DNA from 3 places in the Streptomyces sp. NPDC020597 genome. Region 2 is predicted to be linked to each of the others. Evidence: riboswitches for the same ligand, from Rfam matches in the RefSeq annotation. Region 2 holds a riboswitch; each other region holds the start of a gene.
What was found. Region 2 has a riboswitch for thiamine pyrophosphate ahead of ACH4ZA_RS21405 (thiamine ABC transporter substrate binding subunit). Riboswitches for the same ligand answer to the same signal wherever they lie in the genome.
Positions count from the first base shown of each region.

Region 1: another riboswitch for thiamine pyrophosphate. It lies ahead of thiO (glycine oxidase ThiO); the one in region 2 lies ahead of ACH4ZA_RS21405 (thiamine ABC transporter substrate binding subunit).
Region 3: another riboswitch for thiamine pyrophosphate. It lies ahead of thiC (phosphomethylpyrimidine synthase ThiC); the one in region 2 lies ahead of ACH4ZA_RS21405 (thiamine ABC transporter substrate binding subunit).

Region 1 is NZ_JBIRUL010000006.1:213,530-215,785, reverse strand. Features, by position in the region: gene ACH4ZA_RS13465 (NAD(P)/FAD-dependent oxidoreductase) at 1-398, opposite strand, end outside; partial or broken gene ACH4ZA_RS13460 (hypothetical protein) at 512-844, opposite strand; TPP riboswitch at 897-1,008, shown strand; gene thiO (glycine oxidase ThiO) at 1,006-2,172, shown strand; gene thiS (sulfur carrier protein ThiS) at 2,181-2,256, shown strand, end outside.
Region 2 is NZ_JBIRUL010000011.1:212,411-214,666, reverse strand. Features, by position in the region: gene ACH4ZA_RS21410 (ABC transporter permease) at 1-44, opposite strand, end outside; gene ACH4ZA_RS21405 (thiamine ABC transporter substrate binding subunit) at 20-1,096, opposite strand; TPP riboswitch at 1,177-1,284, opposite strand; gene rlmN (23S rRNA (adenine(2503)-C(2))-methyltransferase RlmN) at 1,321-2,256, opposite strand, start outside.
Region 3 is NZ_JBIRUL010000004.1:272,798-275,053, forward strand. Features, by position in the region: gene ACH4ZA_RS09830 (YibE/F family protein) at 1-220, opposite strand, end outside; TPP riboswitch at 1,136-1,324, shown strand; gene thiC (phosphomethylpyrimidine synthase ThiC) at 1,317-2,256, shown strand, end outside.

The DNA of each region.
Region 1 (2,256 bases), on a different contig from region 2:
AGCAGGTGCACGCCGGGCACGCCCTCGGAGCCCGGCAGCCGGACGGGCTCCGCCCCGGTGGCGAGGACGAGGACGTCGTAGGGGACGGGCCCGCGCTCGGTGTCCAGCTCATGGTCGGCGGGACGCAGGCCGAGGACCTCGCGGCCGAGCTCAAGCCGGATGCCGAGGCCCTCGAAGTCGACGTCGAAGGCGGAGTTCGCGGCCTTGCCGAGCAGCACGGCCTTGGACAGCGGGGGCCGGTCGTAGGGCTGGTGGGGTTCCGCGCCGATCAGGGTGACGGCTCCGTCGAAGCCCTGCTCGCGCAGGGCGACCGCGGTCTGCACCCCGGCCATGCCCGCGCCGGCGACGACCACGCGCCGCGCCCCGGACCGGTCCTCTTCCTGCCTCTGCTCGCTCACCTGATCACCATAGACACCTGACGTTTCGTCAGTCAGCCGCCCTGCTCGGTGACCTGCTCCACACCGCGCGCGGCACCCGGTGCGTCGCGCGGGGATTCCTCCCCTTCGTCCGGGATCTGCTCCACGACGCTGACGCCGTGGCCCGCCCGGGACTCCCACTCCCAGGCCTCCTCGAGGCGGACCCGGCCGTCGGGCAACTCCAGGACCGTCGACACGCAGTGACCCGAGGAGGTCGTCCCGTCGTGTCCCAGCTGGACGTACCGGAAGTCGAGCCGGTCCCCCTCGCGGGTCCCCACGAGGCGCCCGCGCACGACGTCGCCGCCCGCGTATTCGGCCCAGACCGCCCCGTCCCGCTCGTGGTAGGCGAAGCGGGTGCGCAGGCCGACCTGCCCGCGGGCCTGGTCGGCCACGGGGGCGAGGACGAGGCCGTCGAGCGAGCGTGCCATGGGCGGGGGCTCCCTTACTGAGGCGTGTCACGTCGGGCTAGGGTGGCCAACGTAGAGCACTCGCGGGAGCCCGGACGCACCGGGCTGAGAGGGAGGCTGGCGGCCTCCGACCGTACGAACCTGATCCGGGTCATGCCGGCGAAGGGAGGGGCTGGACGCCCATGTCGTCTCCACGCACGTCAGACGTCCTCGTCATCGGGGGCGGGATCATCGGGCTGGTCACCGCCTGGCGGGCCGCACAGCGCGGCCTCGCCACGGCGGTGGCGGACCCGGAGCCGGGCGGCGGGGCCGCCCAGGTGGCCGCCGGGATGCTGGCGGCCGTCACGGAACTGCACTACGGCGAGCAGACCCTGCTCGGCCTGAACCTCGCGTCGGCCCGCCGCTATCCGGACTTCGCGGCCGAGCTGACGGAGCTGACCGGGCTCGACGTCGGCTACCGGCACTGCGGCACGCTCGCGGTCGCGCTGGACTCCGACGACCGCACCCACCTGCGCGAACTGCACGCCCTGCAGCGGCAGTCGGGGCTGGAGTCGCAGTGGCTGTCCGGGCGTGAGTGCCGGCGTCTGGAGCCGATGCTCGCGCCGGGGGTGCGCGGCGGACTGCGGGCGGACGGCGACCACCAGGTCGATCCGCGGCGGCTGGCCGCAGCCCTGACGGCGGCCTGCGAGCGGGCGGGCGTCGTGTTCCACCGCACGTGGGCGGAGCGGCTGACGGTCGCGGGCGACCGGGCGACGGGGGCCGTCCTGCGGGACGGCACGACGGCGGCGGCCGAACAGACGGTGCTCGCGGGCGGCAGTCTGAGCGGGCGGCTCGCGGGCGTCCCGCAGGACGTGCTGCCCGCCGTACGGCCCGTGAAGGGACAGGTCCTGCGGCTGACCGTGCCGGCCCGGTGCGCGCCGTTCCTGAACCGGACCGTGCGGGCCGTGGTCCGCGGCAGCCACGTCTACCTGGTCCCCCGGGACAACGGCGAACTGGTGGTGGGCGCGACCAGCGAGGAGCTCGGCTGGGACACGACCGTGACGGCGGGGGGCGTGTACGAGCTGCTGCGCGACGCCCACGAACTGGTCCCCGGCATCACCGAGCTGCCGCTCACCGAGACGCGCGCGGGCCTGCGTCCGGGTTCCCTGGACAACGCGCCGCTGCTCGGGCCGACGGAGCTGCCCGGGCTGCTGCTGGCCACCGGGCACTACCGCAACGGCGTGCTGCTGACGCCGGTGACCGGTGACGCGATGGCGGAGGTCCTGGTCACCGGGGAGCTGCCCGACGAGGCCCGCCCCTTCACCCCCCGGCGTTTCGGCGCCGCCGCACTCCTGGAGCAGCCCGCGTGAACGCCCCTGTGAACGTCTCGGTCAACGGCGAGCGGCGGCAGTTCGCTCCCGGCACCGCTCTCGACAGCGTCGTGCGGTCCCTGA
Region 2 (2,256 bases):
CGGGCTCCCTTGGTCGGGGCTACTTCAGTACGAGCGAGGTCCACGACTTGACCCACTGGTCGCGACGGTCGGCGATCTTCGCCGGGTCCATGGTCTCGGGGTGCTCGGCGGCGGGCCCGTACTTCGTGAACTCGGCGGGCACGGCCGCGCCCTTCACCACCGGGTAGACGAACATGTTCAGCGGCATGTCCTGCTGGAACTCCTTGCCGATCAGGAAGTCGATCAGCGCCTTGCCGCCCTTGGCGTTCGCCGCGTTGCTCAGCAGCCCGGCGAACTCGACCTGCCGGAAGCAGGTGCCGGTCGCGACGCCGGTGGGCGCGGTGGCCGGCTTGGGGTCGCCGAAGACCACCTCGGCGGGCGGCGAGGAGGCGTAGGAGACGACGAGCGGACGGTCGCCCTTGGCCTTCTTGCCGCCGGCGGACCCGGAGAACTCCTCGGTGTAGGCCTGGTCCCAGCTGTCGACGACCTTCACGCCGTTCGCCTTGAGCTTCTTCCAGTAGCCCTCCCAGCCCGTGTCGCCGTACTGCGCGGCGGTGCCGAGCACGAAGCCGAGACCGGGCGAGGAGGTGGAGGCGTTCTCGGTGACGAGGAGGTCCTTGTACACGGGCTTGACCAGGTCGTCGAAGGTGGCCGGCGGGGCCAGCTCGTGCTCGGTGAAGTACGCCTTGTCGTAGTTGACGCAGATGTCGCCGAAGTCGATGGGCGTCACGCGGTGCTTGCCGGCGTCCAGCTGGTACTGCGCGCCGACCTGGTCCAGCCCCTTCGCCTCGTACGGCTGGAACAGCCCGTTGTCGAGGCCGCGGGAGAGAAGGGTGTTGTCGATGCCGAAGAAGACGTCGCCCTGCGGGTGGTCCTTGGTGAGGATCGCCTTGTTGACGGCCTGCCCGGCGTCGCCGTCCTTGAGGACCTTCACCCGGTAGCCGGACTGCTTCTCGAAGTCCGCGAGCACGTTCTTGGAGACGGCCCACGAGTTGTGGCTGACCAGGGTGACGGTCTTGGAGTCCGTCTCGCCCTTCCCGTCCCCCGACGACCCGCAGGCGGTGAGGGCGACCAGGCCGAGCCCGACGGCCGCGGCGACGAAGGTCTTGTTCTGCACTGGATTTCCTCCTGGGACGGACCAGGAAGAGACGCGGCCCTGCCCGGGATCCGCGCGGGACCCCGGGCAGGGCGCAACAGCTCGAGTGATGACCGAACTTCCTACCCAGAATGACCTGGGCGAGGTTCAGAGGGTCTGCGGCCCGGTTGCCGCACTCTCAGCGCTGTGGCGCTCCCCTGTCGGAATATGAAGATGTCCGAATCTGATGACGTGATGTGGCCAGATTACCTCTCGGTGGCCGCGAGCTGACCACAGGCTCCGTCGATCTCCTGGCCACGGGTGTCGCGGACGGTGACCGGCACCCCGTGCGAGGCGATCGCCTCGACGAACGCCTTCTCGTCCTCGGGCCGGGAGGCCGTCCACTTCGAGCCCGGGGTCGGGTTCAGCGGGATCAGGTTGACGTGCACGGGCTTGCCGCGCAGCAGCCGGCCGAGCCGGTCACCACGCCAGGCCTGGTCGTTGATGTCGCGGATCAGCGCGTACTCGATGGACAGCCGGCGGCCCGACCGCTCGGTGTACTCGAACCCGGCGTCCAGCACCTCGCGCACCTTCCACCGCGTGTTCACGGGGACGAGCGTGTCGCGCAGCTCGTCGTCGGGGGCGTGCAGGGAGATCGCGAGCCGGCACTTGAAGCCCTCGTCGGCGAACCGGTGGATGGCCGGCACCAGCCCGACCGTCGACACGGTGATGCCCCGCTGCGACAGCCCGAGCCCGTCGGGCGCCGGGTCGGTGAGGGCGCGCACGGCCCCCACGACCCGCTTGTAGTTGGCGAGCGGCTCGCCCATCCCCATGAACACGATGTTCGACAGCCGCGCCGGCCCGCCGGGGACCTCGCCGTCCCGCAGCGCCCGCATCCCGTCGACGATCTGGTGCACGATCTCGGCGGTGGACAGGTTCCGGTCGAGGCCCGCCTGCCCGGTCGCGCAGAACGGACAGTTCATCCCGCACCCCGCCTGCGAGCTGATGCACATGGTCACCCGGTCCGGGTACCGCATCAGCACCGACTCCACGAGCGTGCCGTCGAACAGCCGCCACAGCGTCTTGCGCGTGGTCCCCTGGTCCGTCGACAGATGCCGCACGACCGACATCAGGTCCGGCAGCAGCGCCTCACGCAGCTTCTCGCGGGAACCGGCGGGGATGTCGGTCCACTCCGCCGGGTC
Region 3 (2,256 bases), on a different contig from region 2:
TGGCCTTCTTGCACGTGCCGCTCGCCTGCTGCTGGGCGGAGGATCCCTCGGCCGTGGAGGTGTCCCCGGTGGGGGTGTCACCGGAGGCGTTCACCGACGCGCAGCTCACGCGCAGCACCTTGGTGACCGTGGCCTGCTGCGTCTGCCGGTCGAAGCCGACGCCGGTGCGCTCGTGCGCGGGGGCCCCGCCGGGCCACAGCACCACGAGGCCCACCAGCACCGCGGCGCCGAAGGGGATCAGGATGGCCGCGATGACCTTGCGCAGATGCTGGGAGACGGGCGCGGCCGGACCGTGGCTGTGACTGTGACCGTGCGTGTGCCCGGATCCAGGCCCGTGTCCGCCGCTCCCCTGCCCGCTGCTTCCCCCGCTGCCGTCGCCGGCGGAACCGGGACCAGCGGCATCGTGAGCGTGGTCGGCGTCGTGACCGTGGCGGGAGGCAAGGCCGTGACCGTGGCCCGGCCCTTGGGCCTCGGCGTGGCCGGGCCCCTGAGCGCCGCCCCGGCTTTGCCCTTGGACGCCGCTGCGGTTGTGCCCTTGGGTGTCGCCTCGGCTGTGCCCCTGAGTGTCGTCGGGCCGGTGCCCGTGGCCGACGTCGTGTCCCTCGCCGGGGCCGTTCCCCCAGCCGCCGTGACGAGGTGCATCGGCGAACGGGTGCCGGTCGTTGCCGGGGCTCTGACTCTGCCCGTACCCGGGCGGCTGCCCAGGCGGATTGCCGCGCGCCGAAGGGGCGTGCCCGTAACCCTGAGCAGGAGCATCGCCGGCGCCTCGGTCCTGGCCGCCGTCCGGAACCGCACCACGACTCTGGCGACGCAGACCGCCCAGCCCCCTCGGACCGCCGGCGTATCCCGGCGGCCGATCAGGACCGGAGCCGTGGGGGCGCTCGTCCAGGCGACCGCGGTCGACACCGCTGTCGTCGACATCGCGGTCCCCTCCGGGCCCGCGCCCGAGGCCTTGTTCGAAGCCGTTGCCGGCACCGGCGCCCGGGCCATTGCCGGGACCGTTTCCGGCGGCAGGCCGGCGGGGCGGCTCAGACGGCGGGTACGGGGGCTGGTGTGTCGTCACCGCCCGATCATCGCAAGAACGAAAGAGGCCCACTGTTCACCGCGCCACATGAGCCGCTAGCGTGGAGCCACCTTTTGCACACGCGGGAGCTCGGAGCACCGGGCTGAGAGGACGCTGACCTCCGTCTTCGCGATGTTTCACGTGGAACGTCTCTCGAATCGAGTGATGTTTCCCATGAGCGTCGGGAGACGGTAGCCGCTGCGTCGACCGCCGAACCTGTTACCGGGTAATGCCGGCGTAGGGAGTAGGTCTCATGACCAACAAGGACGCACGCACGCCTGCCTCCACGCAGGACGTCACCAGCGAGAACGCGGTCGACGTCAACGCTGTGGAGGACGGGAGGTCCATCGGCTGGCACAAGGGGTATGTCGAGGGCGATCGCCCCGACCTCCGGGTGCCGGTCCGACAAGTGCACCTCACCAACGGCCGGTCGGTCACGCTGTACGACACCTCCGGCCCGTACACCGATCCGGCCGTCGAGACGGATGTGCGCAGGGGACTGCTCCCGCTGCGCGAGAACTGGATCATCGCTCGTGGTGACACGGAGGAGTACTCGGGCCGTCCCGTCCGTCCGGAGGACGACGGCATCAAGCACACCTCGCCGCGCGGAGGTCTGCGCAACCTCGACGCGGTCTTCCCGGGCCGGCCGCGTCTGCCTCGCCGTGGCCGGGACGGCAAGGCCGTCACTCAGCTCGCGTACGCGCGCCGGGGGGAGATCACGCCCGAGATGGAGTTCGTGGCCATCCGGGAGAACGTCGCTCCCGAGGTGGTGCGCGACGAGATAGCCGCAGGCCGGGCCGTACTGCCGGCCAACGTCAACCACCCGGAGATCGAGCCGATGATCATCGGCAAGCGGTTCCTGGTGAAGGTCAACGCCAACATCGGCAACTCGGCGGTGACGTCCTCCATCGAGGAGGAGGTCGAGAAGATGACCTGGGCGACCCGCTGGGGCGCCGACACGGTCATGGACCTGTCCACCGGGCGCAACATCCACACCACGCGCGAGTGGGTGCTGCGCAACTCCCCGGTCCCCATCGGCACGGTGCCGCTGTACCAGGCACTGGAGAAGGTCGACGGGCGCGCCGAGGAGCTGACCTGGGAGATCTACAAGGACACGGTCATCGAACAGGCCGAGCAGGGCGTGGACTACATGACGGTCCACGCGGGCGTCCGTCTCCCGTACGTCCCGCTCA